2 regions of the Paenibacillus sp. FSL R7-0128 genome follow, and region 1 is predicted to be linked to the other one. Evidence: predicted binding sites of a transcription regulator. Region 1 holds the regulator's gene; the other holds the start of a gene.

What was found. The regulator NrdR, encoded in region 1, represses ribonucleotide reductase genes. The targets are predictions, from matches to a motif close to AACACNATATATNGTGTT.
Region 2: the regulator NrdR is predicted to act here: its motif matches at 9,528-9,545, upstream of nrdI (class Ib ribonucleoside-diphosphate reductase assembly flavoprotein NrdI).

Annotation. Positions count from the first base shown of each region.
Region 1 covers NZ_JBBOCD010000001.1:2,400,372-2,416,351, reverse strand. Annotated here, with positions in the region: gene NST26_RS09860 (IS3 family transposase) at 1-382, shown strand, start outside; tRNA gene NST26_RS09855 (tRNA-Lys) at 738-810, opposite strand; tRNA gene NST26_RS09850 (tRNA-Ala) at 820-895, opposite strand; gene nrdR (transcriptional regulator NrdR) at 1,148-1,621, opposite strand; gene NST26_RS09840 (alpha/beta-type small acid-soluble spore protein) at 1,787-2,005, shown strand; gene NST26_RS09835 (lytic transglycosylase domain-containing protein) at 2,104-2,661, opposite strand; gene coaE (dephospho-CoA kinase) at 2,666-3,262, opposite strand; gene ytaF (sporulation membrane protein YtaF) at 3,272-3,973, opposite strand; gene mutM (DNA-formamidopyrimidine glycosylase) at 4,152-4,994, opposite strand; gene polA (DNA polymerase I) at 5,046-7,718, opposite strand; gene phoU (phosphate signaling complex protein PhoU) at 7,868-8,527, opposite strand; gene pstB (phosphate ABC transporter ATP-binding protein PstB) at 8,608-9,363, opposite strand; gene NST26_RS09800 (response regulator transcription factor) at 9,524-10,252, opposite strand; gene pnpS (two-component system histidine kinase PnpS) at 10,381-12,174, opposite strand; gene NST26_RS09790 (carbohydrate binding domain-containing protein) at 12,776-15,980, opposite strand, start outside.
Region 2 covers NZ_JBBOCD010000001.1:5,807,686-5,823,665, forward strand. Annotated here, with positions in the region: gene holA (DNA polymerase III subunit delta) at 1-452, opposite strand, end outside; gene NST26_RS24480 (anti-sigma factor family protein) at 765-2,021, opposite strand; gene NST26_RS24485 (RNA polymerase sigma factor) at 2,018-2,569, opposite strand; gene NST26_RS24490 (hypothetical protein) at 2,860-3,120, opposite strand; gene NST26_RS24495 (bifunctional 2-keto-4-hydroxyglutarate aldolase/2-keto-3-deoxy-6-phosphogluconate aldolase) at 3,289-3,930, opposite strand; gene NST26_RS24500 (sugar kinase) at 4,340-5,293, shown strand; gene NST26_RS24505 (LacI family DNA-binding transcriptional regulator) at 5,874-6,899, opposite strand; gene NST26_RS24510 (hypothetical protein) at 7,399-8,559, opposite strand; gene NST26_RS24515 (RNA polymerase sigma factor) at 8,556-9,095, opposite strand; gene nrdI (class Ib ribonucleoside-diphosphate reductase assembly flavoprotein NrdI) at 9,646-10,005, shown strand; gene nrdE (class 1b ribonucleoside-diphosphate reductase subunit alpha) at 9,992-12,076, shown strand; gene nrdF (class 1b ribonucleoside-diphosphate reductase subunit beta) at 12,113-13,072, shown strand; gene NST26_RS24535 (alpha/beta fold hydrolase) at 13,520-14,299, shown strand; gene NST26_RS24540 (ABC transporter permease) at 14,322-15,086, opposite strand; gene NST26_RS24545 (ABC transporter ATP-binding protein) at 15,079-15,980, opposite strand, start outside.

The DNA.
Region 1 (15,980 bases):
TATGGAGACGAGCCTGGTCTTAGACGCGCTGCAGGCGGCGTACACGGCGAAGCGACCCGGCGAGGGCCTACTGCACCACTCTGACCGAGGGTCTCAATATACCTCAAAAGAATATGTCGACCAACTAAAGACATACCACATGAAATCCAGCATGAGCCGTAAAGGAAACTGTTACGATAACGCCTGCATTGAGTCTTGGCACAGTATTTTAAAGAAAGAGCTCATCTACTGTAATCCGCGCTTCAAAAACCCGGAACAGGCATATGATGCTATTTTCCAATACATTGAGTTCTATTACAATCGCAAGCGAATGCACAGCTCACTGGGGTATCTTTCCCCCGCCCGCTTTGCTAAGCAATTCACTAAAAAATCCGTTGCGTAACAGTCTACTTTCTTGACAGAAGTCCACAGATGGCGCTATTTATTAGATTTCATCTCATATTTGGATGGTGAAGAGGCCTTAAGCGCGATACGGTCCGTTAGCCCTTTCAATTATACTGAATAGAGAAAATAAGGGCTGTGGGGTCCGTAGCAATCCTTTAGACACATCTAGAACCGAAGGAACTCGATGGAAACCATATTTCGCAGTTTGGGTTCGGGGGTTCGGGTTCGGGGGCGGGGTCGGGTTCGGGGTTCAAGGTTCGGGAATGGACCTCAAGCCCTTGCTGTTCCCCTACTTAATCACCCATATTCCATGAAACAGCAAAAGAACGGCATCTCTGCCGTTCTTCATGTGATGGACTCTCAGGGGCTCGAACCCTGGACAAATAGATTAAGAGTCTACTGCTCTACCAACTGAGCTAAGAGTCCGTATGAAATTGGTGGAGCCAAGGGGGATCGAACCCCTGACCTCATCGCTGCCAGCGATGCGCTCTCCCAGCTGAGCTATGGCCCCATATTTTTTACAATTTTGCCAATTTAGAATTACATTATGTATTCTACAATCTGATCTGAGCGAGAAGCTCAAGTCGCTTATTCATCAATGTGTTTCGTAGGCGACTTCTATATAATACAGAAATCTGCTTTCAGTGTCAACACTTTTCCGAAATTAATTTTGATACAAGACGCTCCACCCGGGAACTGACCTCTCAACCTCAAGGCCAGCCCCACTACCCCAATCGAATCCTTCACTTCTAAACGGCGAAGCTTACAGCCCGTCCAGCTCCTCAGTCTTGGACAGCAGTCCCTTCAGTTCCTTCATGAACATGTTGATGTCCTTGAACTGGCGGTACACGGACGCGAAGCGGACGTAGGCTACCTCGTCGACAGGGTAGAGCTGCTCCATGACCAGCTCGCCGATCTGGCGGCTCTCGATCTCGGCGAGAGCGATGCCGCGCAGGCTTTTCTCCACCTCAGATACGATGACCTCCAGGCGCTCTACAGGGACCGGACGCTTCTCGCAGGCACGGATCAGGCCGCGGAGGATTTTGTCACGGCTGAACTCTTCACGGCTGCCGCCTTTTTTGATCACAATCAGGGGGGTCTCTTCAATCATCTCGAAGGTGGTGAAACGGCGGCTGCACAGTTCGCATTCCCGCCTGCGGCGAATGGACTTATTCTCGTTGGCAGGGCGCGAGTCCAGGACTTTGGTATTGGTGTGGTCGCAGTAAGGACATTTCATAAGCTTCTTCACTTCCTCATCATTAGAATGGTCAGGCCCCGTCCCTTGATACACAAGGGCTATGCGGGCATCATTTAATTTCCAGAAAACACCGTTTATTTGTTGTTATGAATCTGACATGTCCGGCACATAATACAGTTACCAACCGATAGGAGGTGAACAGCAATGAGCCAAAATAACAACTCCAATAACCTGGTAGCTCCAAACTCACGCGGTGCCTTGGAACAACTGAAATATGAAGTTGCCCAGGAACTAGGTATCACCCTCTCCCCAGACGGATACCAAGGCAATAAAACTTCTTACGAAAACGGTTCGATCGGTGGTTACATCACTAAACGTCTTGTAACCCTGGCTGAACAGCAACTGGCAGGTCAGTACAAATAATACCTGCCCACACGACATAAGCTTGCCTAAGAAGTATCGAACGGCCTCCGGCCGTTTGATGCTTCTTTTACATAACAGCAGCAGAAGTAACAAGCACCCTAGAACTCACTATAGAGCTCGGTGTATTGATCATAATAATAAATTACACGCTGTACGTAGTGACGGGTCTCACCGAACGGAATGTCCTTCACAGAGGCTTCTGTTCCGTCCCATTGCCCTTCATCCAACCAGCTCTGCACCTTACCAGGTCCGGCATTATAGGCGGCTATGACCGCTATACGGTTGCCGTCGAACTGCTTGGACAGCGTAGACAAATACCAGGTGCCCAGTTCAATATTGGAGGAGGGCTCTTCCTTCAGCCGCTCCAGCGACACGTCGGGGAGCTTGGCCTTTTCGAGCGCCCACTTGGCGGTATCCGGCATGAGCTGCATGAGCCCCAGTGCGCCTTTTTTGGATTCGCGGCCAGTCTTATAATTGGTCTCCACACGGATGATGGACGCCACCAGGAATGGGTCCATCTCATACGTCTGGCTGTGCTGGCGGATCTCTGCTTTAAAATAAATGGGATAAAACCATGACATCCAGTTGGAGCCAAGAAACAGGATCGCGGTGAAGCCGATGAACAGCAGCAGCAGGACTCTTTTTTGCGCAGCCACTTCATCATATCAGACCCAGCCTGTCCCACAGACGGGCAACCTGAAGCTCGGCAGACTCAGGATCACCGCTATTGTCGATCACAAATGTCGCTTTCCTGCGCTTCAGTTCAATATCCATCTGCGACCTCAGCCGGTCCTCAGCCTGTTCCAGCTTCATTCCGCTGCGCTCCATGAGGCGGGCTAGCTGCACCCTCCTCGGAACATAGACCACAATAATCTGATCGAACAAGGAATCCAGCTCTGATTCGTAGAGCAGCGGAATGTCCACAATGACGAGCCGCTGCGGATTCTCTTGTTCAAGCGCATACATTCTGTCCTTAATCTCCCTGCGGATTGCCGGATGGGTCAGGTTATTCAGTGTCTTGAGCGCCTCCGGGTCCCGGAAGACAATCTCGCCAAGACCTGCCCGGTCCAGCGAACCGTCAGGCAGCAGAATGCGGTCTCCAAAAGCCTCCACCGCCGCCGCCAGCACCGGGTGCCCGGGGAGCATCACCTCTCTGGCGATGACATCGGCATCCACCAGTGCAGCTCCCTTGCGGACAAACAGTGCAGACACGGTGCTTTTTCCCGAAGCGATGCCTCCGGTTAAGCCTATAATCATGTACTCACCTCATAATAACTTCATTATACCCATTACAATTAATAATATCGCGGGCAGCGCAGCGGCATGCTTCATCCAGTAGCTGCCTGATAATCTCAGTCCTGTCTTCATTCCCATCAGCAAAAAGGTCCCGCTGAATACAGCGATCATCAGCGAGGTGGACCACGGGCTGAATCCGAGTAGTGCCGCACCGAGGCCGGCACCGAAGGCATCCAGCGACAACGCGATCCCCAGGATCATGGCTTCCATGGAGGAGATGCTTCCCGAGGCATCCATATCAGCGGAAGACGGCGTGCGGAGAATCTGTATAACCACGCCCAGATGGCGAAGCTCCAGCGAGAATACAGCCGGCTTCAGCTCTGCCTCAGCACTCTGTGCGGCAGCAGCCGTCTCCCTCCTGATCTCCTGCCCGGGCGCAGCCTCTTCCTGCTCCTTCTCCTTCTGTGTCAGCATCTGGAACAGGGACCAACAGCCCATTAAGACGAGAATAACCGCTCCGACACTGGAAGCGGCATTCGGGGAGACTACCTTTGCCAGCAGCACGCCGACCTGCATAGAACCATAAATGACGACCCCTGAACAGAGCGAGATAATGATAATGGAGAGCAGGGGAATTTTCATTTTACGCAGTCCATATGTAATGCCTACACCAAATCCATCCAGACTAAGCGCAAACGCAAGCAACAGCAGTGACAACAATGGGCTAAGCACCCGCAATCCCTCCCGTGAAGAACCGGAGCCGGAGCTCCGTTTCGCCATAATCAGCAATCTTCACACATTATATGGGCGGGACGGGCAGGAAGTGCCTGCCTTTATACATAACGGTTATAACTCAGATGTAACTTGCCTGGAAACGGGCTGTAAATGCGGCGCTGACTCTAAATAAATATTACAGAATCAGTACAGGTACCGGCTGGCAGCTGGGACAATAATGCGTTCCCCGTCCGCCGACCACACTCTTCTCAATCAGCGTGCCGCAGGTGGCACACGGCTGATCCTTGCGTCCGTAGATCTTGTGCTGATCCTGGTAGCTCCCGCTCTCTCCCTGGCCGTTGACATATGACTTCACGGAGGAGCCTCCGGCATTCACTGCTTCCGTCAGTGTTGCGACAATAGCATGATGCAGTCTGGCCAGCTGATCCTCCGAGAGGGACTTCGCGGTCTCCTCCGGGTGGATGCCTGCACGGTGCAGGGACTCATCTACATAAATATTGCCGATACCTACTATATATTCCTGATTGAGCAGCAGCGGCTTGATCTTGGTGCTCCGCTTAACGACAATCTCCTTGAACCGTTCCAGCGTGAAATCGGCATCCAGCGGCTCCTGCCCCAGCTTGTTCAGCGGCTTCAGCTGCAGATCCTCTCCCGGCTGGAATAGATGCATCGTCCCGAACTGGCGCACATCCGTATAACGCAGCTCCGTCCCATCTGTGAAATGGAAAATAACATGCGTATGCTTGTCCAGCAGCTCGCCCTCACGGTACACCCCGTAACGGCCCTCCATCCGCAGATGGGAGACCATCACCAGCCCGTCAAATACGAAACGCAGGAACTTGCCTCTGCGCTCAACCGTTACCACTGTATGGCCTGCCAGCATATGGGCAAAGACCTGAATATCATCCGGGCGCTGAATGATCCGCGGCAGCCGGACGGTGACATGCTCTATCTGCTTGCCTGTAATTAACTCATTAAGTGTTCTTCTGACTGTTTCGACTTCCGGCAATTCCGGCATCATGGCTCACCTCCACTCCATTATACCGGATATCTGCCATGTGCGGGGAGCCTATTTCGCTTCGTACCAGTTGCTGCCATAACTTACCTCTGCCTTCAGCGGAACAGACAGCTGCAGCGCTCCGGCCATCACCTCGGGCAGAAGCTGCTTCATTTGCTCCAGCTCCTCCTCCGGCACCTCGAATACTAACTCATCGTGTACCTGGAGCAGCATCCGGCTCTTCAGGCCGCGCTCATGCAGCGCCTTGTCCATATGAACCATGGCCAGCTTGATAATATCCGCAGCGGTTCCCTGAATCGGCGTATTCATCGCCGTACGTTCTGCGAAGGACCGCAGATTGAAGTTCTTCGCATTGATCTCCGGCAGATAACGGCGGCGTTCCAGCAGAGTAGTAACATACCCCTGCTTACGGGCCTCGACTACGATATCATCCATGTAACGGCGCACACCTTGGAACACCTCGAAATACTGCTCAATGAACCTGGCCGCTTCCTTGCGCGGGATGTTCAGGTTCTGCGACAGGCCGTAATCGCTGATGCCGTAGACAATCCCGAAGTTAACTGCTTTGGCGGAGCGGCGCATATTACTGTCCACACTCTCCGCAGGGACGCCGAATACGTCCATGGCGGTCTTAGTATGAATATCCATATCCTCGACAAAAGCTTCCTTCATCCGCTCATCACCTGAGATATGCGCCAGCACACGCAGCTCGATCTGCGAGTAATCCGCCGCCAGAATCGACCAGCCCGGCTCGGAGGGCACGAATACCTTACGGATCTTGCGGCCCTCTTCGAGCCGGATTGGAATGTTCTGCAGGTTCGGGAACTGGCTGCTGAGCCGGCCCGTGGCCGCAATCGTCTGCCGGTAAAAGGTGTGTACCTTGCCGGTCTCCGGCGAGATTTCCTTCATCAGGCCTTCCACATACGTGGATTGCAGCTTGGCAATGGTACGGTATTGCAGAATCAGGCGCACAGCGTCATGATAAGGCGCAAGCTTTTCCAGTACCTCGGCATCCGTCGAATACCCGGTCTTCGTCTTCTTCACGACCGGCAGACCGAGCTTCACGAACAGAACCTCGCCCAGCTGCTTCGGAGAATTAAGATTGAATTCGGTTCCGCAAGCGGAGTAGATCTCAGTGACCAGCCGGGAGATCTGGGCTTCAAATTCCCTGCCGAGCTGGACGAGATCATCCTTGTTAACAGCAATGCCCTGCTTCTCCATATCGGCGAGAATCCGTGACAGCGGCATCTCCAGGTCCTGGAACAGACCGGTCATGTCCGTCTTGTCCAGCTCCTCCTGCTGCTTCTGTACAATGCCAAGCACAGTCGCACTCTTACGGGCGACATGCTCACCGAGAATCTTAAGCTCAGGAATTCTATATTTGGCCCCTTTGCCGAAGACATCCTCATCCGGCGACAAGCGGGGTAGGCCGTATTTCGTGGTCAGGTCATTCAGATTCTGGCTGGCTTCGGTCGGGTCCAGCAGGTAGGCGGCCAGCTGAACATCGTTAGCGGCTCCGGCAAAAGCAATCCCCTGCCAATGCAGCGCCAGATCGGCACGGTGCAGATCATACCCGCTCTTCGGCGCCTGCTCGTCACCGAGCCAGTCCCGCAGGGGTGCTGCCGCCTTACTCTTCAGCAAGGCAAAAGACACAAAGTAATGCTGCTCCGGCGAAGACAGCCCGAGACCGATCACTTCGGCACGGTGCGGGTTCTCCCCGTTAGATTCCACATGCAGGGCGGAGATGCCCGGCAGTGCCTGAACCAGCTTCTCTATTCCGGCTTCGTCAACAATTGTAATATTAAGCTCTGCGGCTTCCACCACGGGGGAACCCGTCAGGCTGCCGTCCGCCGCATGTGAATAGGCGCTCAGCGACAGGCGCTCCAGCAGCGAGCGGAATTCCAGCTTGGCGAGCGCCGGCCCAGCCGTGTCCGTGTTAATCCCGCTGAAGACCATATCCTCCCACGTATGCTCAAGCGGAACCTCGCGGTAGATCGTCGCCAACTTTTTGCTCATGATGGCGCTGTCCGCATGCTCTTCCAGCTTCTCTTTCATCTTGCCCTTCAGCTCACCGGTTCCGGCCAGCACGCCCTCCACCGATCCGAACTGCTGGAGCAGCTTAAGCGCTGTCTTCTCCCCGACTCCCGGCACCCCGGGAATATTATCGCTGGCATCGCCCATCAGCCCCTTCAGATCAATGATCTGCTCTGGGGTGAGATCATATTTGTCACGGATCTGCTTAGGTCCGTAAAGTTCCACTTCCGTAACTCCCTTGCGCACCAGCGCTATGGTGGTATGCTCGGAAGCCAGCTGCAGCATATCCTTATCCCCGGACACAATCATCACCTGACGGCCGGCGGCATCCGCTTCCCTGGAGATGGTGCCGATAATATCGTCGGCCTCGTAGCCTGCAATCTCGAACTGCGGAACTCCCAGACCCTTCAGCAGTTCCTTGAGCAGCGGGAACTGCTCGGACAGCTCCGGCGGGGTCTTCTGACGCCCGCCCTTATAATCCTCATAGCCTTCATGCCGGAAGGTAATCTTCCCCGCGTCGAAGGCTACAATCATATGTGTCGGTTTATGCTCCTCCAGCAGACGCAGCAGCATCGTCGTGAAACCGTATACCGCATTCGTCTGCTGTCCCGCTGTATTCGTCAGCGGCGGCATGGCGAAGAACGCCCGGTAAATGATATTATTTCCATCAATGAGTATCAGCTTGTCCACACTAGCACCTCGCCTTTTTCTTGCTTTCTCCTTACATAGTAACATATGCTCCGCACCAAGACGAAATGGCTCTGCCACGAATCGCCGCTTTATGCCAAAATAAAAAACAAGCCCCCGGAATGAAGGCTTGCCTCTGGCAGTCTATACTGTTATTGGTTCAAATCCGGACGTTTACCTGTAACCAGATACACTACACTCTCGCCAATATTCGTGGCATGATCGGCAATCCGCTCAATGTAACGGCCAACCAGTGTGAGCAGCATCGCCTGATTCACTGTCTCAGGCCTCTGAACCATATAAGTGTACAGTTCGTTAATCATCGCGCTGTACAGACCATCGACCTGATCGTCATCCTGCGCCATTTTGTAGGCCAGATCCGTATTCTCGTCCAGATAAGACTGAATAGCCTCCGTGGTCATGATCGTAACAAGCTCAGCCATGCGCGGAATATCCACAAGCGGCTTAATCAGCTGCTGTCCCTGGATGCGCATCGTTACCTTGGCTACATCCAGTGCCAGATCGCCCATACGCTCCAGATCGCTGGAGATTTTGAAGGCTACAATAATGCGGCGCAGGTCCTTCGCCACCGGCTGCTGGGTGATGATCAGCCGTGAGCCGATCTCCATAATCCGGTCTTCCATGGCGTTCAGCCGCAGGTCCGCTTTGACAATCTCCTGCGCCCGTACCGTATCAAGGGTCTGTAGGGCCAGTACCGCACCGTCGAGTGCATCCGTTACATGCTCGCCCATCTGCTGCAGCAGAGAGCGCAGTTCTTCCAGATCTTTATCGAATTCTTTTCTGCGAATCATATCGAAAGTGATCCTCCTCACAAACATTTGGTCATATCGGGTGAACAAGAGTGAACCTAAGACTTACGAAGCAGCCATTCTTAGCCGAAGCGGCCAGAAATATAGTCTTCTGTGCGGGAATCCTTAGGGTTCGAGAACAGCAGCTCCGTGTCCGCAGCCTCCACAATAACACCGTTCAGGAAAAATACAGTGCGTCCCGATACCCGGGCGGCCTGATGCATATTATGCGTGACCATTACAATCGTATACTTATCCCGCAGCTCCTGGACCAGCTCCTCAATCTTGAGTGTGGACACCGGGTCTAGCGCTGAAGTCGCCTCATCCATCAGCAGAATATCCGGCTGTACGGCAAGGGCTCTGGCAATACAGAGACGCTGCTGCTGGCCTCCGGACAGACTTAAGGCCGACTTTTTGAGGAAATCCTTCACTTCCTCCCAGAGTGCAGACTGGCGCAGACTTTGCTCTACCAGGACATCCAGCTCGGCTTTGCTCTTCACACCGTGCAGACGCGGGCCATAAGCCACGTTATCATAGATCGACTTGGGAAAAGGATTGGGCTGCTGGAACACCATCCCCACCTGCTTGCGCAGACTCTCCACTTCAATCTCGTCGCTGTAGATGTTTTTGCCGCCGATATTCACTTTACCTTCAATACGTGTTCCGGGAATCATGTCGTTCATACGGTTAAGGGTACGCAGCAATGTGGATTTCCCGCAGCCGGAGGGTCCGATAAACGCAGTCACCTGCTTCTCCGGAATCTGCAAATCCACCTTCTTCAGGGCATGGAATGACTCATAGTAGAGATCTAGCTTCTCTATGTCAATGATGGATTTCATTAGTTTCTGTTGTCTCCTTCTCATCATCTTCGTTCCCCATGATAAGCTTTCAGTGTAAATAGAGCTCCAGAGAATTGTTAACGCAGTGTAAAAATCCTTGTACAGTTAGACAATGCCGGAGGAGAAGATGCTTATCTTGTGAGAAAAGAACACCGTCATGTTAAATGACTGGTGTTCTCTTCTTGTTGACAACCAGCTTGTAGCCCACGCCGCGGATGGAATCAATATGCACGGATTCAGGGTCAAGCTCCAGCTTCTTGCGCAGGGAACTGACATGCACATCGACGGTACGCTGGCCTCCGATATAGTCGAAGCCCCAGACCGCATTCATCAGATCATCCCGTGTCAGGACAACGCCCGGCTTGCGGGCCAGATACAGCAGGACTTCAAATTCCTTCGGCCGCAGATTGATGCTCTGTCCGCCCAGCGAGACTTCATAACGCTCAGGGTAGATCTCCAGCTGTCCGAGAATAATCGTCGATGCAGACACCGCCGTCTCGGGCGGAGCTTCTTCGGCAATACCGGAGATCCGCCGCAGTACAGCGCTGACCCGCGCCAGCAGCTCGGATACGCCGAAGGGCTTCGTAATATAGTCATCCGCCCCGGACTTCAGCCCGCGGACGACATCCTCTTCCGCATTCTTGGCCGTCAGCACTATAACCGGTGTGCGGATGCCTTGTCCACGCAATTTATCCAGAATGTCAATGCCGTTCATGCCGGGCAGCATCAGATCCAGTACGATCAAGTCAAAAGGTTCTCTAGTCGCACGGTCATATCCTGCCGTTCCATGATCCTCCACCGTCACCTCGTAGCCTTCCTGTGTCAGGTTATAAGACAGCAGCCGGGCCAGTGTCGGTTCGTCTTCAATGACAAGCAATCGTTGTGCCATAGGTTCCCCCGTCTTTTCATAGGTTATTAATTTTACAAAACTGCACACATGCACATCATAGCACCACAATGTTAACTTGGTGTAAAATCATAAATTTATTCTCTATTGATCCGTTATGATCCGCAGGGTTATAGATTCTCTTCCTGCAGCAGCGGCAGTTCAAGGATGAACGAGCTGCCGATGCCCAGATCGCTCTCAACGTTAATTGACCCGCGGTGCAGCTCAACCAGATGCTTCACGATGGATAGACCGAGGCCGGTTCCGCCGGAGCTTCTGGAGCGGGCTTTGTCCACCCGGTAAAAGCGTTCAAAGATCCGGGGCAGATCCTTGCGCGGAATCCCCATCCCCGTATCACTGACTGTAAAGCGTACGCTCTCGGTGCCATCCTTCTTCTGGATGCTCACTGCGGTGACTCTGACATTCCCCCCGTCCTGGGTGTAGTTGATCGCATTGGAGAGCAGATTCATGAAGATCTGGCGCAGCTTGTCTTCATCTCCCTCAATGAATAGCTCCGCAGGCACATCCGAGCTAAGTGTAATCTTCTTCTTCTCCGCAACCTTACTGAGCGTTTCCAGTACGGAGTCGAAGAATTCGATCAGATGAACCGGGGAGCATTCCAGCTGAACGCGTTTGGATTCGATTTTGGACAGCTCCAGGATGTCGCCGATCAGGCGGTTCAGCCGTTCATTCTCATCGTAAATAATCTGCAGGAACGAACGCGCCGTCTTCTCATCTGTAACGCCACCGCCGAGGAGGGTCTCGGCGAAGCCTTTTACCGCAGCGACAGGGGTCTTCAGCTCGTGGGAGACATTGGCGACGAATTCGCTGCGCATTTTCTCGAGCCTGCGGATCTCTGTAACCTCCTGAAGCAGGAACAGCATGCCCCGAGAACAGCCGTCCTGAATCATCGGCACCCCATCCAGACGCACAATCCGCTCCACCGGATTATAGATGCTGCGCTCCTCGTGAATAGGTTCACCTGCGGACACCCCATCATCAATTAGCCGGGTAAGCTCATAATGATGCTTAATCTCCTTGTAGGAATGTCCGGTCATCTCGCTGTGCTTCACATCGAGCAGCCGTTCGGCGGCCCGGTTAAGCAGGGCAATCTCCCCTTCAGCGTTAATCATCACGATCCCGCCGGTCATATTGTCGAGTACGCTCTGCAGCAGGTCCTCATTGTCGCGGATGGTCTTCAGCTGGGCCTGGAGACTGTCGGCCATCGCGTTGATGGCTGTAGCCAGCTGGCCGATCTCATCCTTGCGCTTCATGGGCACCCGGGCATCGTAATCGAGATCGGTAATCCGCCGCGCCACTCTGGTGATCTGCTCCAGCGGTGAGGTCATACTGGAAGCCACCTTGTAGCTCACCAAGGTTGCGGCAATGAACAGCAGCACCAGCCCCCCTGCCATGATCATCCACGCCCGGTTCAGTCCTTCGGATACGGTATCGAGCCCCATCGACAGCCGGATATACCCGTCAAAGCCCTGATCGGAGGACACGGAACCCGCCACATACATCATTTCACGGTCTAATGTATCGCTGTAACGGATCGCCCGGCCAATCCCTTCCTTCGCGGCCAGCAGCTCCTCTTCGCGGGTAGAGTGGTTGTCCATATCACGCGGATTCTTCTCCGAGTCCCCAATGACCCGGCCTTGCTTCGTAATGAAGGTGACACGTGATCCGGTCAAGATGGATATCCTCTCTGCCTGTTCTGTATAGTAGTTCAGGGCATCCGGGCTGCTGGTATCCATGAATGAGAAGGTGCCGGAGAGCAGCTTTATTTCCCGGGACATGTTCTCTTCCAGCACGGAAATATGCGAATCCTTGAACAGCTGAGCCATGGTGATCCCGGCCCCGGTCATTGATATTCCTATCAGTGCCATAAGTATGATGGTAAGTCGAATGCGGAATGGTTTCATCTGCGGCGGTCCTCTTCCCTCGTGTTTATGTCCATGAGAACACTCTACCTGCATTTTCGGCAAAATACCAGTTCCGGCGGCGATTATCAACGGGGTGTAAAATGTGCGGGGGGCGAGGGAGGAGCGTTGTCTAAGATCCAAGAGCCTGGGCCGAGGATGGAGCGCTGTCTGAGATCCAAGAGCCTGGGCCGAGGATGGAGCGCTGTCTGAGATCCAAGAGCCTGGGCCGAGGATGGAGCGCTGTCTGAGATCCAAGAGCCTGGGCCGAGGATGGAGCGCTGTGGGATCTATAATGGACGCTCCGCAAACGGACTGTTGTTCCGATCGCTGTTGTGTCCAGATTTTTATTATTTTTACCTGATCGGTGAAAATCCGGACACAAAGGCGAACGCTACCGCTTCTCCGCGGGTCAGTCCGCCCGCTGCGCTGTTTAAGTGGTGGGAGATACAGGAAAACCCTGTAAACCTCAGACCCTCGCACACATCCAGCACGCTCACCCTTGCTCCTATACAATGTATTCGGTTTTCCGAATACAATCGGCCCGCGTACCTCGCCGCTAAACATTGTGTTCGGTTTTCCGCATACATTCGGCTCGCACACCTCACCAATGCGCATTGTATTCGGTTTTCCGCACACATTTAGCCCGCAGACCCAGCACGTGCACATTGTGTTCGGTTTTCCGCATACATTCGGCCCGCACACCTCGCCACTGCCCATTATGTTCGGTTTTTCGCCTATATTTGGCCCGCATACCTCGCACCTGCGCATTGTGATCGGTTTTTCGATTACATTTGGCACGTGCACTCCCAACCTGCGCATTGTGATCGGTTTTCCGATTACATTTGGTACGTGCACTCCCAACCTGCGCATTGTGATCGGTTTTCCGATTACATTTGGCACGTGCACTCCCAACCTTCGCATTGTGATCGGTTTTTCGATTACATTTGGCACGCACACCTCTCCAACCAGAAAACGCCCTTCCTAATTGGCATACTACACCACTTAGAAAGGGCGGCCCCGTTTTGTTACTTACATGCGCTACTGATCCTTCCAGCGCTGCACGGTCAGTGTGACCGTCTGCGACCCGCCTGACGTCGTGAGCGTCCGGTTCGCAATATCTGCACCGCTGGATGCGGTCTCTACTGTGCCCCAGCTTATACGTCACGGCGCTGCCTGCCGGAAGATTCAAGGTGATGGAATAGACGCCGTCACTGCCACGGGTCAGCAGATAGGCTACATCTGCCGCATTCCAGCTGTTGAACGAACCCGTCAGATAGACCGGAGCATTCGCCGGAGTCGAACCTGGTACGTTAACCCGGAAGGTTACGCTATCCGCCTGCGGTTCCCCGGAGGTCAAGCTTCCCCCGACCAGACTGGAACTGCCGGTGCCAAAATGATAGTTATTCCCGCCATTGTTATCCCAGGTCCCGCTGCCGTTATTAAAGGCTGCGGTTAGACCTGTGGCGCTGCCAAGCGGGATGGTAATGGCTTTGTAGCCACTGAAAGTAGAGGCCTGCATCTGCACACCCGGTGAAGTCGTCCAGGTGGTCGCCCCATCCAGCTTGTAATGAATGTATGAGTTACTGAATGCCGTATTCTTGTAATAGATGGTCGCGGTGTTGCCCGCCGGTGTGGCGGTTGGCACAGGTGTCGCCGTTGGCGCTATGGTTGGTGTTGCACTCGGAGCTACCGTCGGTGTTGCGGTCGGCGCTACAGTTGGTGTAGCTTTTGGAGTTGCAATAGGCGTTGCACTTGGTTTAACTGTCGGTGCCACCGTTGGCGTAGCACTCGGCTGGGTCGTCGGGGTCGCAGTTGGTACTGTTGTCGGTGTTGCGGTCGGCGCTACAGTTGGTGTAGCAGTCGGTGCTACGGTTGGTGCCACCGTAGGAGCCACGGTCGGTGTAACCGTCGGAGCTACACTCGGCGATGCAGTTGGCGCAGCAGGACCGCCCGGCTGGATTTTGCCAGAGCCGGTGTAGGTCCAGGTGCCGGTGCCGAACAGATAATTGCTGCCCCCGTTACTGTCCCAGGTGCCGCTGCCATTGTTGAAGCAGGCTTCGAGCTGGGTAGCTGCGCCGATGTTAATGGTGATTTTGTGATAGCCTGCTACCTCAGCGGCCGGAATCGCTACGCCTGGGGCTGTCGTCCAAGTCCCGCCCACTGGACGGTAATGAATGTACGGATTGGTGTAACCCTGCTTATAATAGATCGTTACATTATTGCCCGCCGGTGTGGTAGCAGTTGCTGCGGCACTGAAGCCGGAGAGATTGCCGGAGGCATCATAGGCTTTAACTCTGTATTCATATGTTGTACTGGCCGACAAGCCACTGTCTGTATATGAGGTGGAAGCTGTTGTTCCGATTTTGATGCCATTGCGGTAGAGCTCATAGCCGGTAACACGAATATTATCTGAAGCGGCATTCCAGGTCAGCCCGATAGAAGAAGCATTAACCACTGTGGCCTGAACATTGCCTGGAACAGCCGGAGCTTCAGTATCCGGGACAGCGGGCACATCTGTGATGAACGGATGCGTCCCTTCAATAGTACCTTGCATGCTCTCCGTATATTTGCCGTTCGCCAGCTTATATTTGCCGGCACCGACATAGACCTGCTGGATATCACTTTTGGTCACATTGCCTTTAGCATCCTTGGCTTCAATGTAGTAGTCCAATAGCTGATCGCGGTAATCGGAGATGTAGGAGAAATACAGATTCCCGATATCCGTGGCCGGAACCTTCTGCATAATCGTCTTGCTGCTTGGCTGCCAGTCAACACCGTTAATATCGGCGCTCAGGTCGCGGACATTCATCGGGTATTCCGTCCACGCGCCAACCTTGGCAGGGTCAATACCAGGTACTCCGGCTGCGGCCAGACCTGCGGGATCATATACTTTGAAGGTATTATCCGCTGCGTCTGCCGTCTTATCACGGTGTGCCCGGACCTTCACCTTGATCTCGCTGATTCCGCTGGTGTCGAACGCATACGTATAGATGGCAAAAGCATTATTGTAATGCTGCAGGGTCCAGCCCTCTGCCTTGCTGACATTGGCGCTGCCCGGATTGTACGGGTAACGCTGGGGCCACCAGACGGAGGGGCCGGTTTTGTCTTTGGCCAGCTTTTGCGATACATAGGGCTTGGAGAAGTATAACGATTGATTGAAGGACAATGCCGGCTTCACGCTGTCATCCACATTCTCATCGTAATAGCCGAATCCCGAATCCATCGCAGGCAGCAGGAAATACCAGGCCAGCTCAGCAGGATTGGCACCTCCAGCATAGTCATTCGCCGTGTTGCCCTTCACAGGATAGGAGAGCATCCACGGATTCAATTGATTGCCTTCGTAGGTCACCTCACGGTCCAGCGGGTTCGCAGGCTTCCAATAATTCGGGTGCTCCTCCAGCCAGATCTGCTCAGCGGTCTTGGCATAGTTCAGGGAAGCCTGTAACAGTGCGAAATTACGCTCCAGATAATGATAGCCCTTCTCGAAGGATACCGTCATGCCTTCCTCGACACCCGCCAGATTCTTCTTCGGGGCGTAAGCAGTCCCATTCACCTGATTGAAGGCCGCGAACTGGCCTTTCCAGATCCCAAACGGCAAATGCCAATGGTACCAGGTCGGATCAGACGACGAATCCCGGGTATCGATCCAGGAGCCGTCCTGCACATGGACCACATCGGATGCGGCCGGTGTATTGCTGCGCAGATACTCATCGATCCCCATACCGGTCACGCCGCTGCTGGCATAGGTAACATTCCCGGCATTGCGCCAGGTCTCCTCGGAGCCGGCCCGGCCTGAAGAATTATCC
Region 2 (15,980 bases), 3.4 Mb from region 1:
TCCTCCGCACCCAGGGGATTGAAGGCCAGCACGGTGCCGGCGGTCTTGATGCTTTTGACGATTTTTTTACGTTCATCCAGCTTGTCGCCGTTCACCATAAATACAATCACACTGAACTCGGCAGGATGCTGCATATATTCGCTCAGCATCTCCACGTTATGTTCCAGCTTCGCCTTCTCCTTGCCTGCCGTGAACAGAGCCGCATCCCGCACCAGCAGGAGCTTGCGTTCTACCATGAACGGAACCGTCTCCGCCTCTTCAATGACCGCCTGAACCGGAGTTTCGGAGAGATCGAACGGGATCACCGCGAAATCACGGTCTTCTTTGGGGATCAGGTGTTCCTCCAGCATGGCCGCGAATTCATTCATCCGGAACTTCTCACTGCCGTACAGCAGGTACAGCGGAGAGACCTTTCCTTGCTTGATGTCTTTGGCCGCCGTTTTGGCATCCATCCCGCCACTTCCTTTTTCATTTACTTGCCTGGTCCGTATCAGACACATACATTCGTACATTTTAACAAAAAAACGGCTGAAAACATAGGTATCACCATTATCACTTTGTCCTGACCGGGGCGCAAGCCAAAACGGAGCAACCTCGGCAGCCAGGGCCAAAGTTACTCCGTTTCAGCGGCGCATCTATATAAACGACGGAGGGAGCAGCTCTAGAAACTCTCCCGGCCGCCGGTCATACCGATGATACTCGCATAGCCTGTAATTCATGTCCTCTTGCCTTAGCATATTCCGCAGGCCGGAAGAACGTTCCGGTTATTTATCGGACGTTGCCGCGTCCGGGGTAATAGCCGGGCTGGTGACCGGTGAAGCAGACGCCGCCGGAGAAGCGGTAGGCGCTGAAGAGTTGGCAGGAGCCGGAGAAGCGGATGGAGCAGGTGTTGCGCTCTCTGCCGGAACCGTGTATACCTTCGTCGTCTGCGTACCGTCCTCAAGCTGTAGCACATAAGTGAACTGGGTGCCGTCTTCCGACCACACACCGGAGACCCAGTTCCCCTCCAAAGGAAGCGAAGTTAATACTGTCCGTTGTTGTTCTTCTCCTTCTGCGGTTAAGCTATAGATTACAACATGCTGGCCAGTCATCTCAGCCATATGCTGCCCGTCGGGTGAAGTCCACGAGGCCTGCGCAGCCATCAGTGACAAGGCTCCTTCTGTAGGGGCTGAAGTCGGCGCCATCCGCTCATCCCCCGCAGCCGCCTTATCGTCCGCTATATTCTCTTGTGTTGGCGCACTCGACGTCGTGCTTTGGGGCTCCGCCGACCGGCTATCCGCTTTCTTGGTGCTCTTGGGGCGGTCCGCCGGAGGCGCAGTAGCGGCGCGGTTGCTGATCGGAGCTTCGCTTATCGCAGGCACCTTGTCTGAAGCCATACCACCGCCGGCTGCGGCTGGTTGATCAGCACCCTCACTGGGAGCAGGCGGTGCAGATTTCAAATTAACGTCTGCAGATTCACTAGGCGTGGCCTGGTCCATCTTATTAAGATCACTGCTGCTGCCGCTGTTATTCTGTCCGTCCGCCTGCGGGGCGTCTGCACTGCTCTCCGTACTCATGCTGGAGTTCGCCGCTCCGCCGCTCATTAGCTTAGATGACATATCCAAGTCTGCGCCTGGCAGACTCTTCGGCATATTGAATACGGCGATGAGCAGAATCACCGCTGCCGCCGCAGCACCAATGCCTGTCCGCGCAGCCAGTGAAGGGCCCTTGGACTTCTTGCCCCGGTTATTTGCACGGGAGAAGGGAATAACCTTCGGATCTTCCGGCTCCATTACGGCAGGCTCTTCCGGGACACCGCGGTCCAGCTGATCAAGCTGAGGCAGGATAGAGTCAACCAGACTGAAGGGGGGCTTCACATCCGGAAGCTGCTCCAGCTGCTGGGAGAGCAGCGTCAGCCGGTCCAAGACTTCCGCGCAGGAAGGACAATCGTCGATATGACGGAACATTTCAAGCATTTCTTCCTGACTGAGATCATGATCTAAATAGCGGTGCATCCATTCCATCACCTCCGCGCACTTCATCCTGACACACCACCTTTCTGATACTCCTGAAGTCTATTCTGCAGCTGCTGCCGCGCCCGGAACAGGTACGATTTGACCGTGTTCAGAGGCAGATCCAGACAGTCTGCAATCTCGTTGTAAGAAAAATCCTGTAAATAGCGAAGCACGATTACCGTCCGGTGATGCTCCGGAAGCTGGTCGATGGCCTCGCGGATATCCTCCGCCAGATAACCCGACATCACTTCGCGCTCTACGTTATGTTTTTTATCCTGGAACACCATTTCGTGTTCATCGATAGAAACGGTAGGCTTCGTTCTCCGGAATTTGTCTATACATATGTTGGTTACTATTCGCTGAACCCATGTTTTGAACTGCGCCTTCTCCTCATAGGAGCCGATCTTGGTGTACACCCGGATCAACGCTTCCTGGGAGGCATCCAGAGCATCCTGTTCATTATGCAGAATGTAGAAGGCCGTCTTATATACATGCCCTTCAATTTCTCGCAATAGGGTGATTAGAGCGTCGCGATCGCCCGCTTGAGCGGCTCTGATGAGTCCCTGCTCCACCACGAAGGTTCCCCCTCTCTATGCAATCTTACTGACGCGCAAGACTGCGAATTTGTTGCAAGCCTGTAATGATTATTTTAAAAGATAAAAACGATATGCTTCGCGCATAAATGTTCCTTATCTTTCTCGCTGAAACGGTACCGTCCTAAAAAAGGACAGCAAAGCCGTTTCTACTTGTAGTCCACAATCCCTACTAAGCATACAAGGGATGCTGCTATCATTCAAATACTCTTTTCATAGAAGTTGGTTACAGAAATGACATGAGAAGCAGACCGTCCCGTACCTGACTTACGCTACGACCGAGACGGCTCCTCTAATGTATATAATGTAGTTGCGCACACCAGGAGCACAGCATAATTCTCCCTGGAGTCATCATCAAGCACATATACTTCCCCCTGCTCAAAAAGTTGCGGATGATTATAGTTACGATACAGCTTATAGATGGCTCCCGCGCTCACCCTGCAGCCGTGGACTGCAGTTCGAATCTCCACATAATCGGCTTCTTCCACTACCAGTGTCGGGTACAGCTTGCTGCGAAGATCGTCGCCAGTCATGGCATCACCTTTCAGGTATACTCCTCAATGTCCGCAGGCGCCTCTGCACTCTGCCTCTATTATAAGTATTGCCCGAAGCGGCAGCAATTCCATCATTTAGGCATATCTACATTCAACAAAAAAATGCCCTGCCCCATAGGGGCAAGACATTTCTGTTGTACATGTATTTTACTTGCCTTGAATCTCCTTGAACTTCGCTACATACTGAGCAGCCAGCTCTGTGATCTGGTCATAGCGGCCTTCCTTGGCCGGTGCGGTCAGGTTGCCGCCGATGCCGACAGCGATGCAGCCGTTCTTGATCCATTGCTCCATATTGTTCAGATCCACGCCGCCGGTAGGCATAATGTTGACATGCGGCATTGGCCCCTTAACCGCCTTGACATAGTCCGGTCCGAACGCACTGCCAGGGAACAGCTTCAGCACATCCACACCCAGCTTCAGGGCTTCCTTCATCTCATTCAGCGTCATGCAGCCCGGCATGTAAGGAATGCCGTACAGATTACACATCTTAGCAGTATCCTCTTCAAAAGACGGGCTGACCACAAATTCCGAACCAGCTAGAATAGCTATTCTTGCCGTCAGCGGATCAAGCACAGTACCGGCACCAATCACGGCGCGGCCCCCGTATTCTTCCACCAAGCGCTTAATCGCTACTTCGGCTCCCGGAGTCGTGAAGGTAACTTCGATATTGTTCAGTCCGCCCTCGATACAAGCCACCGACATGGCATAAGCATCATCGGCATTATCCGCGCGGATAACGGCTACTACGCCAACCGAGGTGATATTCTGTAATACTTTAATTTTCTTCATGATTGTTACTTCCTCTCTGGTTATATATTCATAAGAATAATAATTTAGATAAACTAATTTATCTATTTTACTAACATCAGGCTTTATCCTTCTAAGAAAATAGTAATAACATTGCCGCTAACAGTCAATATATATTTATTCAGGAAGCGTTATCAATCCTTCGAAAATATTCAAAAACGCTTATGTATCAAGGGAAAACGAATGTCTTCCCCTGTTTCCTATACAAAATAAGCCCGCAGAATGAGCATTGCTATATTGTACAAAACCGTTTTATGTGATAATTTCAACTTATATTCTATTCCAAACCATAAACTAGGATCTGATTATACCCCTGCTATGCTTCCGAAGCGAGTTTTGCGAAGAAGACGCAAGGAGTGTATGCTATCAAAACTTTTAGGAGGAACTATTCATGAATAAACAGCTGGATGCAGTCACCTTCGGGGAGCCGATGGCTATGTTCTACGCCAATGAAGCCGGCCCCCTGCATGAGGTCACTTCCTTTTCCAAGGCGCTGGCAGGTGCGGAGAGCAATGTAGCCACCGGATTATCACGCCTGGAGCATCTGACCGGTTATGTGACCAAGCTTGGCGAAGACAACTTTGGCCAGTTCATCACCTCGGCGCTGAACAAGGAGAAGATCGATACCGCTAGCATCACAACGACCAAGGAATTCTCCACGGGCATGCTGATCAAATCCAAGGTACTCACTGGAGATCCCAAGGTGGAATATTTCCGCAAAAATTCCGCCGCCTCCAAGCTGAGTCTCGCCGACTTCGATGAAGATTACTTCGCTTCCGCAGGCCATCTGCATGTGACCAGCATCTCTTCCGCACTCTCGGCTTCGTGTCACGAGTTCTCGCTGCATGCCATGGAGTTCATGAAGCAGCGCGGCAAGACCGTATCACTGGACCCGAATCTGCGCCCGACCCTGTGGCCAGACACCGAAACTATGGTTAATACGATCAACGATCTGGCTACCCGCTGCGACTGGTTCCTGCCCGGACACGGAGAAGGCAAGATTCTCACCGGTCTTGAAACCCCGGAGGAGATTGCCGGGTACTATCTGGAGCGCGGCGTATCCCTTGTAGTGATTAAGCTAGGTCCTGAGGGCGCTTACTACAAGACCTCTGCTGGTGAAGAGGGTTATGTGGACGGCTTCAAGGTCGAGCAGGTTGTCGATACAGTCGGCGCCGGAGACGGCTTCGCGGTTGGGGTGATCAGCGCCATGCTGGAGAAGCTCAGCGTAGCAGAAGCCGTGAAGCGCGGCAATGCGATCGGCGCACTCGCCGTGATGTCGCCTGGCGATATGGACGGACTGCCAACCCGCGACGCGCTGGAGGAGTTCATGAGGGCAGGCGTATAGCCAAAGAGCAGGTGCTCTGCTGCCGGCAGCGCCAGGCTTCAGCATGAACACACATTAGCACAGCAAAAAGGGTGTCCCTGAGCCGACAGACGGCTGGGACACCCTTTTGTATATGTAGCGTGAGAGAGGTGTGGCTGAATTGCAGGTAGTACAGCATGGTTATGGCTCGGTTATGGCTCAGTTATGGCTCAGTTACAGCTCAGTTACGATAAGTCAGTTTCATCCGAGCATTGTTCCTGCGAACCGGCAAGTCGTCATTCCCAGCAGTTCGCGCGGCAAAGTACATAGTCTTGCTCAATGTACATAATCCTGCTCTCAAACTATAGACTTACGGACCGGAGAGCCGTTATTTGGGGAATTGCTGCACTATAGCAAGCCTAACGGACTCAGATGACGTTAAGCCGCACTTCGCGGGCATCTAGCGCCCTAAATAGCAATTTAACGGCTCCTGAGTCCGTAAAACTTACAAAATCCTTCTTTTCCGCACAATAACGGCTCCTGGGTCCGTAAAGCCGTGGATTCCTGAGCAGATTTCCTATAAGTTGTCACCACGATGGACCTTTCGCTGCCCCGACCTGCTCTATTCCAGCTTAGCCGGCGGCTGCACCGACTCCCCCTGCTGCAAGGAAGGCGGGAACCTGTAGGTGATGGGCATCGCGCTGTCCGCATCGTTGATCAAAGAGAGCATGATCTTGGCCGCCTGCATCCCCATCTCGTAAGCCGGCTGGCGGATCGTTGTAATATCAGGATTATAGATCCGGGCGAATTCGGCATCGTCAATGCCGATGACCGACAACTGGCCGGGGATCGCAATGGCATTGCGGTTCGCATATTTAAGAATTTCGCCCAGCACCAGATCATTGGCGGCAAGCAGCGCTGTTGGAGGCTCGGGAAGCTGCAGCAGCTCGTCCAGTGCAGATGCGATGTCTTCGCGTGACACACTTCGCATATACGAACCCAGCAGCGGCAGACCCGCTTCCTCCATCGCTTTTTTGTACCCGCTCATTCGCTCCTTGCGCGGGGTAATCGCATGTACGCCAAGCGGCAGGGATAGAATAGCAATCGCTTCATGGCCGTGGCCGGTCAGCTCCCGGATAGCGGTCTTCACCGCCATCTCGTTATCCAGCAGCAGGCTCTGGGTCGTGATCCCGTCAACCAGCCGGTCCATGAAGACCAGCGGATATTCCGCTTCAATTAATCTGGTGTAAGGCGCAGGCTGATCTCCCGCCGGAAAAATAATCAGGCCATCCACCTGACGGGCGACCAACGTCTCCACATAAGTATTCTCCTTATCGGCATTCTCGTCCGAGTTGCAGATGATCACCTGAATCCCATGGCGCTGCAGCTCATTCTCGATCGCCCGGATACACTGGATGGATAGCGAATAATCAATATTGGCTACAATAATGCCAACCATATGTGTGCGGTTCTGCTTGAGACTGCGGGCAAGCCCGTTGGGCTGGTAATTCAGCTCATCGATAACCTCGGCAATGCGGTTTTTGGTCGCCTCACTCATATACTTGAACCGTTTATTTAAAAATTGCGAGACTGTGCTTTTCGATACGCCCGCTTTCTTAGCCACATCCTCAATAGTCAGCTTCTTCATTGATCCCGCTCCACTCTTCGATATCGAACTCCAGAAGTAAACATAAATCAGGTTTACTTAGAGATATTATCAAAAAGTATAGCTTTTTTTTAGTAAATTATCTATATGAATAGATTGAAAATACGAAATAAGTGGATACGGCGTCTAAGGCGTGAGACAAATACACTAAATGACTGGGCCGCACAATGGTAACGGACAGAGATGCGCTTATTTCCCCGAAAAGCAGCATTATAGTAGCCCTGCGGACTCCAGTGCTCTTATTCACTGTTACTCAGCCGATAAAGACGCGTTTGAACTACAATAAGGGCCTTGCAGTCCGTAAGCGTGGTCAAATGTGCCAAATCGAGAATATAAAGGCTTCACAGTCCGCAAGGGACATAGAAAACAGGCAAATTGGAGGACTCCCTGCCTTCACAGGAATTCCTCCATCGACCGAATGGAACATCTCATGATTAGCAAACTATTCCAGCACACATCCTGCACCTGTACTCTAAGATGATCATTTTTCTATTGAGGAGGCATCAATTTTCACACCGTATTCCTCATACCACCAGTCGTAGAACCACTGGTTGCCCGTCTTCATATCAACTTTTGTACTCCGCTGCTCTCCGTTAACTTCGTAATGGACTATGGTCATAAGATCTTTAGAATCAAGGGTAAGCTCTCCATAATGGAGCTTGGAGGGTCTTTCTACATTCTCTGTAGTGATTTCGCCCGAAAGAACCTGAGCACTGCCAGTTGCAATATCATACAGCTTATTATGCTGTGTATAACCGCCTCTTCCATCATCCGTATAGTAAACAATCAGAAGCTCTGCTTTGTCGGGATTAACGGCCATAAAGGATTTATAGAGCTGATACGATTCCTCTGCGACCAGTAACTCTCGGGGAACAGCAGTCTTCCCCTCAGCTGCCGCTCTGACATCCATCACAAACAGCTTAGCTCCTGACCTTTTCTGATTCTCTCCAACATTATAGCTGCCGCTGAAGAACAAAAGATAATCACCAGCCCCCAATAAACCTCCCAGCGACAAATAAGACTGTGCGCCTCCGGCATACAAAGGAAAGACATACAACCGCTGTGCTGACTCCGCAGATAGCTCTGCATGCCCTTTTGGAGTCAAGTAAAGAGTATATGGCTCTGTATTGTGTGTGTATTTAGGCTTTAGATAGTCAACCATTGGCGGCGGAGGCGACCAGACGATTCCGGCGGAAGTCTCAACAGCCATCGCAGCACTCTTATTACGGTCTAGCGGAAGGGGCATATAATACTTAAGCCCGCCTAGTTCAAACTCTGCCGAGATCATGTATAGACCCAGGCCTTGCGGAGACGCCGAAGGCTGGACCACAGCCGCTCCCGAGCCAGGCTTAAAGACCGCTGCCAGCCTCCCTGCCGGATCGAGCCCGGCCCCTGGGCCAAACGGCCAGATCAGCGTGACGAGCAGCAGGATGGCTGCCAATCCGCCAAGGGCGGCCACCCGCCCGAACGGGCGGCGTAGTCCGCTTTTGCCCGATGAGCCTTCTGCCGCAGCCTCTTCAATCCGCGCCATGAGCTGTGGCGTGAATCCCGGCTCTGTAAGCGGGTTCCGCCCGGCTTGCTTATACCAGTCCTTCTCCCCGCTCATCACCTTCACTTGCTCCTGCTCTTGTTTTGTCTTCACAGGTCTTCCTCCTTTATCGCCGTTCTCACTTTCTCTCTGGCCCGTCCGAGCCGGGATTTGACCGTTCCCTGCGCGATCCCGAGCAGAGCGGACATCTCTGCCACCGGCAGGTCCTGCTGAATATCCAGCACCAGCACCTCCCGGTACTTGTCCGGCAGCTCCATGATAATCTCCCAGATGCGGTTAGCGTATTGATTGCCGATGGCCTCTTTCTCCGCAGATAGGGAGGCCCGTGTGTCCTCATGTTTGCCCAGCGGAGCGAACCTCAGCCAGAAGCTGTTACGCCTTAAGCTGAATGCGGTATTGCGTGTGATGGTCAGCAGCCAGGTTTTTAGAGTAGCCTGTCCCCGGTACTTGCCGATGCTCTTGTAGGCCTTGAGAAATACCTCCTGGCTGATATCGCTGGCCTGCTCCCGGCTGCGGGTTAAGAAAAAAGCATAATTCCATACATCCTGTCCGTAAGTCTCCATCATCTCACGAAGTGATACAGACGGGACGCAGGTCATGTTATATGGTAATTCGTTACTACGATCCATACTTCTCTCCCCTCTCACCCAATAAGACTCACGCGGGCAGAAACGGTTCCCTTTTTATAGTATTGCATTTCCTGCATTAGAATTTGAAGAATCTGCTCAATTAGCCCCTGTTAGCTGAAATCAAGTGTACAAAATACAACAGAGCTGATTTCCTCCTGAATTTAAGGAGCATCTAATGTACGAAGTGCAATGAAATTCATATCCCCCGGAGGCTAAACGCTTTCAAAAATCACAGCCGTTTCCCCTTCCCTGGAGCCCCTGTCTGCATCATTCCACAGCCCCGCAAATTGCTTAAAAAAAATACTAATTAATTATAAGAGAATAGAATGCAGGCGGGGCGTGGGATTGGAGGTTTTAAGCTCTGTTTGGAGGGGCCGCAGAGGTCTGTCTGTCTCTTGACTTTTCAATATATGGTATATAAAATGATTAAGCATTACTAAATATAGTGTATATAAGAGCTGAGCCCATAAATCTAGTGATTTCGCCCAAGTTCATTTGTCAAGTAGAAAGAGCTGTAGAATGGGCAACATGTTATAGGAGGTTAGGAGCCATGTTGATTGCTTACGATTCCAAGACCGGCAACGTCAGAAGATTCATTAATAAACTGAAGCTTCCGGCGGTTCAAATCGAAGAGCATATGACGATCGACGAGCCTTACGTGCTTGTTACATACACTACCGGATTTGGACAGATTCCAGAGAAGGTGTCAACATTCCTTGAACGAAACCATTCCAGGCTCAAGGGCATCGCCGCGAGCGGCAACAAAAACTGGGGCGAGCTATACGCGCACAGCGCAGACTTAATTGCACAGCGTTACAACGTACCGGTGGTCGGCAAGTTTGAATTGTCGGGAACCTTCGGAGATGTACAGCGCATAAAACAGGAGGTGGACCGGGTTGCGGCATATTGAATTGAACAACATGTTGATGAAGAGAGACGAAAGCGGCTTTTTCCAATTGGATAAGGACCAGGAGGCGGTAGCCGAGTTCATGCGGGATGTGGATCAGCGCAGCCTGACATTCACGGATACGAAAGCCAAGATTGATTATATGATTGCCAATGACTACTACGAGGACCTGTACGACCGCTACTCCGCTGCTGAGATGGAGGATGTCTACCGGATCGCCCATGAATATAATTTCCGCTTCCCTTCCTATATGGCGGCTTCCAAGTTCTACACAGATTATGCTGTCAAAAGCAATGACCGTAAGCAGTACCTGGAGCATTATCCGGACCGCGTAGCGGTAGTGGCTCTGCATCTGGGACGGGGCAACGTGGAGACGGCCCGTACACTGGCCCGCTCGATGATGGAACAGCGCCTGCAGCCGGCGACACCAACCTTCCTCAATGCCGGTAAAAGCCGCCGCGGCGAGATGGTCTCCTGCTTCCTGCTGGAAATGGACGACTCGCTCAATTCTATCAACTATGTGCTGAATACCTGCATGCAGCTGTCGAAAATCGGGGGCGGCGTTGCGGTCAATCTGTCCAAGCTGCGCTCGCGCGGCGAGACCATTAAGGGTGTGGAGGATGCGGCCAAAGGCATTATGCCTGTCCTGAAGCTCATGGAAGACGGCTTCTCCTATGCGGACCAGATGGGCCAGCGTAAGGGTTCGGGTGCGGCTTATTATAATATTTTTGGCTGGGACGTACTTGAATTCCTGGACAGCAAGAAGATTAACGCTGACGAACGGACACGCCTGAAGACGTTGTCTATCGGCCTGATCGTGCCTAACCGCTTCTACAAGCTCGCGCAGGACAATCAGCCGCTGCATGTGTTCGCTCCTTACACAGTCTATCAGGCGTACGGTACGCACTTGGATGACATGGATCTGGACGTCATGTATGATACCCTCCTTGCTGATCCGCGCGTGAAGAAAAGAATCGCCATGAGCGCACGCGACATGCTGACCAAGATCGCCATGATCCAGCTTGAATCGGGCTATCCGTATATTATGAATAAGAGTAATGCCAATAACGCGCATGCCCTGCGTAATGTGGGCCAGATCAAGATGTCCAACCTGTGCACCGAGATTTTCCAATTGCAGGAGACTTCAGAGATTAACGACTACGGTCAGCAGGACGAGATCCGCCGCGATATCAGCTGCAACCTGGCTTCCCTCAACATCGTGAACGTGATGGAGCACGGCAAGATCCGTGAATCGGTACATGAGGGCATGCTGGCACTGACGGCTGTCAGCGATATGACTACTGTCTCCAACGCTCCGGGCGTAGCTAAAGCGAACAAGGAAATGCACTCCGTAGGTCTGGGTGTAATGAACCTGCACGGCTATTTCGCCAAGAACAAGGTGGCTTATGAGAGTGAGCAGGCCCGTGATTTCGCACGCACCTTCTTCATGACTATGAACTATCACTCGATTGAGAAAAGTATGGAGATTGCCGCTGAGACCGGCGAGACCTTCTATGGCTTCGAGCAGTCCGACTATGCCAGCGGCGTGTATTTCGACCGTTATATAACTACAGACTACCGTCCGGTTACAGCAAAAGCACAGGAACTCTTCGAAGGGATCTACATTCCTACAACTGAGGACTGGAAGCAGCTGCGTGACCAAGTGATGAAGCACGGCCTGTATCATGCTTACCGTCTGGCGATTGCGCCGACCGCAAGCATCTCGTACATTCAGAATGCTACCTCCAGCGTAATGCCGATTGTAGAGCAGATCGAGACCCGCACGTATGCCAACTCGACCACCTACTACCCGATGCCTTACCTGCGTCCGGACAATGTGTTCTATTATAAATCCGCCTACCAGATGGACCAGTTCAAGGTGATTGATCTGATTGCGGAGATTCAGCCTCATATCGACCAGGGTATCTCAACGGTTCTGCATGTGAACAGTGATGTTACAACCCGTGAGCTGGCCCGCTCTTACCTGTATGCGGCGCACAAAGGGCTGAAATCCCTGTACTACACCCGGACCAACAAATTGTCTGTCGAGGAATGCCTGGCCTGCTCCATCTAAGAGGGGCACAGGTACAGAAAGGGAGAATATACGATTATGAGCGCAATCCAAGCCGTGAACTGGAACCGTCCCGACGACGATTTCTCGCTGATGTTCTGGAACCAGAATATTATGCAGTTCTGGACCGACGACGAAATTCCATTATCCGATGACAAAATGTCCTGGCTCACGCTGAGTGAGATTGAAAAGGACTCTTATATGAAGGTGCTGGGCGGACTGACCCTGCTGGATACGATCCAGGGCGGTGTAGGGATGCCACAGATTATGGAGCATGTGGACGGCTTGCAGCGCAAGGCGGTCCTCGGCTTCATGGGCATGATGGAGCAGATTCATGCGAAGTCGTACAGCAGCATTTTCACCACACTGGCTTCCACCGAGCAGATTGACGGGATTTTCCGCTGGGTGGAGGACAATACGTTCCTGCAGTTCAAGGCCCAGACGATCTCGGAGTATTATCAAAAGATTGAGACCAAGAAAGACCTCTATCTGGCGATGTCCGCATCGGTTCTGCTGGAGAGCTACCTGTTCTATAGCGGCTTCTTCTACCCGCTCTATCTGGCCGGACAAGGCAAAATGACCTGCAGCGGCGAGATCATCGACCTGATCCTGCGTGATGAGAGCATCCACGGCGTCTATGTCGGCGTGCTGGCCCAGGAGATTTTTGAGGAGCTGTCCGAAGAAGACCAGAGCGATGTCTACGAGACCCTGGTTGGCCTGCTTCGTCTGCTCCACGCGAACGAGGAGCAATACACCGAGCAGATCTACGCACCGATCGGTCTGGTGGAGGAAGTGAAGACCTTCCTGCGCTACAATGCCAACAAGGCGATGATGAACCTCGGCCATGATCCGCTGTTCGATGAGGAAGAGATTAACCCGATCGTCCAGAACGGAATCAGCACCCACACGAAGCAGCATGACTTCTTCTCGAAGAAGGGGAACGGATATGTGCGGGCGATGAATGTGGAGCCTTTGCGGGATGAGGATTTTAAGTTTTGAGTGGGTAGATTGAACTTGCAGTATCTTTATCTTGGGATAGTCATGACTCCAGAGAATGTTTGGACTTCCGGCCGCTGTTGTATACAGATTTCCTTGATTAGACCGCTGTTCGCGGTAGAAATCCGTATACAAAGGCGGACGCTATCGCTCCTACAGTTCCAAAATTCCCTTCCGCCATTCATCCCTTAATTTGTATATTACAAGTTCAATCTATTTGATGGTATGTAGAATAAGCACCCGGTCGCTTGGACAAGCTGCCGGGGCTTTTTTTTGTGATACACCTTTTCAGTTCCCTCAAAGGTTCTGAATAAATCATCGAAACCCAAGCTTCACTTTTCACTGAAACGGTACCATCCCGAAAAGGAAGGCAAAGCCGGTTCTACTTATGAGACCATATCGTTACTGGAACGTAGGAGTAGGGATGGTTATTTTTACAAGAATGAGGTGTTGGCTATACATATTCAGGAGTACGGAGACCCAAATGGGGATTGTCTGATGGTCTTCCTGCATGGCGGGGGTGTGAGCGGGTGGATGTGGGAGAAGCAGGTGGCGGCGTTCGCCGGGTATCATTGTCTGGTCCCGGACCTGCCGGGGCACGGGTTCAGCCGGGAGGATACGGAGTTCACGATCCGCAGCAGTGCGGAGGAGCTTCTGTTGCTCATTGAGGAGCGGGCTCAGGGGCGAAAGATCGTTGTCACCGGCTTCTCGCTGGGCGCACAGGTGTTGGTTCAGATGCTGGGGTTAAGACGGGAGCTAATCGATTATGCCATCATCAACAGCGCGTTAGTGCGGCCGATTCCCTCCGCCAGCAGACTGATCGGGCCGGCGGTCAGAGTGTCTTTTCCGCTGATTAAGTACAGATGGTTCGCGAAGCTACAGGCTAAGACGCTCTATCTGGGCGAGGAGTACCTGGAACGGTATGTTGAAGAGAGCCGGCAGATGGAGCTGAAGACGCTGATCCGGGTGCTGGAAGAGAATATGTCATTCCGCATTCCAGCCGGGTTCAGTGAGGCCACAGGCAAGATACTGGTTACTGTAGGTGAACGTGAGAAATCTGTCATGAAGCAATCCGCCCGGGATCTGGTTGCCGCAAATCCCCGCTGCATGGGCGTGGTGATTCCCAAGATTGGACATGGCCTCTCTCTGGCGCAGCCGGAGCTGTTCAATAAGCTGGTCGAGGCCTGGATTCAGGGCGGGGAGCTGCCCGGGGAATGCAGAAGAATCTGATTCCCTCAGGCGCGAAATGACGCTAGTTCAGATCCTCCCTGATTTTGTAGCGGACAGCAAGATAACTTAGTATTAGAATCGCTGCAACCGCTACTCCGAATGTATGAATCAGGTCAGCCGTGCTGCCTAGATCCTTGACCCGTACGAGCGTGTTGATCAGCAGATATTGCGTCAGATGAGTGCCTGTGAACTGATTCTCCAGCGCCCCCAGTACCATCCCGATCACATTCAGGGCCAGAACGAAGCCGGCGCTCAAGCTGATGAGCAGGTTCTTAGTCATCATAGCAATGCAGAGAACAAGCAGTGAGAACGCCCAGTGCAGCAGGAATTGGCTGGCCAGCAGAATAATGAGTGTGCCTGGATCTCCCATATCCGTCTGGTCAAAGAACATCCTTCTCCCGATCCCATCCGCAATTAACATCGTCAGGAACAGCATTGCCACGAATAGGGCGAGAATCGCCATTTTGGAGAAGACGGAGTGGATTCTTGCCTGTCTCATGGAGATATAATTCTTGTGGAAGCCGGAATTCCATTCGCTCATATAGAAATAAATCGTGAACACGGCGATATAGATCAGCATCCAGGAAGGCGGCTGTGAGATCGTGTACTGGATGAAGTCTATCTCCGTTAAATTTCCGATCCGAACACCGCCTTCCTCCACAGGCTGCGCGTATTGCTTCATCATATAGATGCCGAAGATCTGAAAGGCACAGAACAAAAGCAGCAACAAGTACATAATCTTGTTTCGCGTGAAGCGGTACAGGTCCATCCGCAACAGGTTAATCATGGCGTTCACCTGCACTTTCCGTGCGTTCCAGGAAATACTGCTCCAGGCTCTGCTTATGTCTTGAGATGGAATCTACCATTATCCCATGCTGCGCCAGCTCCTGGACGATCTGCCGGATGCGGATATGCTCGTCGTATACATACACCGTACGGCTGTCCACCACTTTATATTGTGTAATCTTCAGCTCGCGCTCCAGCACCGGGAGAGCCTCCCGGGCTGCCTCCACGCTAATCTCGATCCGTTCCTCACAGCGCTGCTGTAATTCTTCCTTGGAGATTACCTCGGCGAATTCCCCCTGATGGATAATGGCATACTTGGTGGCGATTTTGGAGAGCTCCTCCAGAATGTGGCTGGAGATCAGAATCGTCAGACCCGTTGCGTTCAGCTCCAGAATGAGCTCCCTAATCTCTACAATCCCTTGCGGATCAAGCCCGTTAATCGGCTCATCCAGAATCAGCACATCGGGACTTCCAAGCAAGGCCACCGCGATTCCCAGCCGCTGCTTCATGCCCATGGAATAGCTTTTAACTTTGGCGGTATTCTTAGGGTCCAGTCCTACGAGCCTCAGCAATTTCTCTATCGTGGTCTCCCTGTCACTTAGACCATATGCGATGGCGAGCAGCTTCAGGTTCTCATAGGCCGAGATGTTCGGATATAACCCGGGCTGCTCAATCAGTACCCCCATCCGCTCGAAAAAAGACTGGTCCCCCGCCGCCGCACGGTTGAAAAAATGCAGCTCTCCCGAGGTCGGATATACGTGTCCGCTGATCATTTTGAGCAGCGTGGATTTGCCCGCACCGTTCTTGCCGATGATGCCGACAATCTCTCCTCTGTAGATTTTGAGATTGGCATTCCTCACCGCTGTTTTCGATCGGTACATCTTGGTCACTCCGC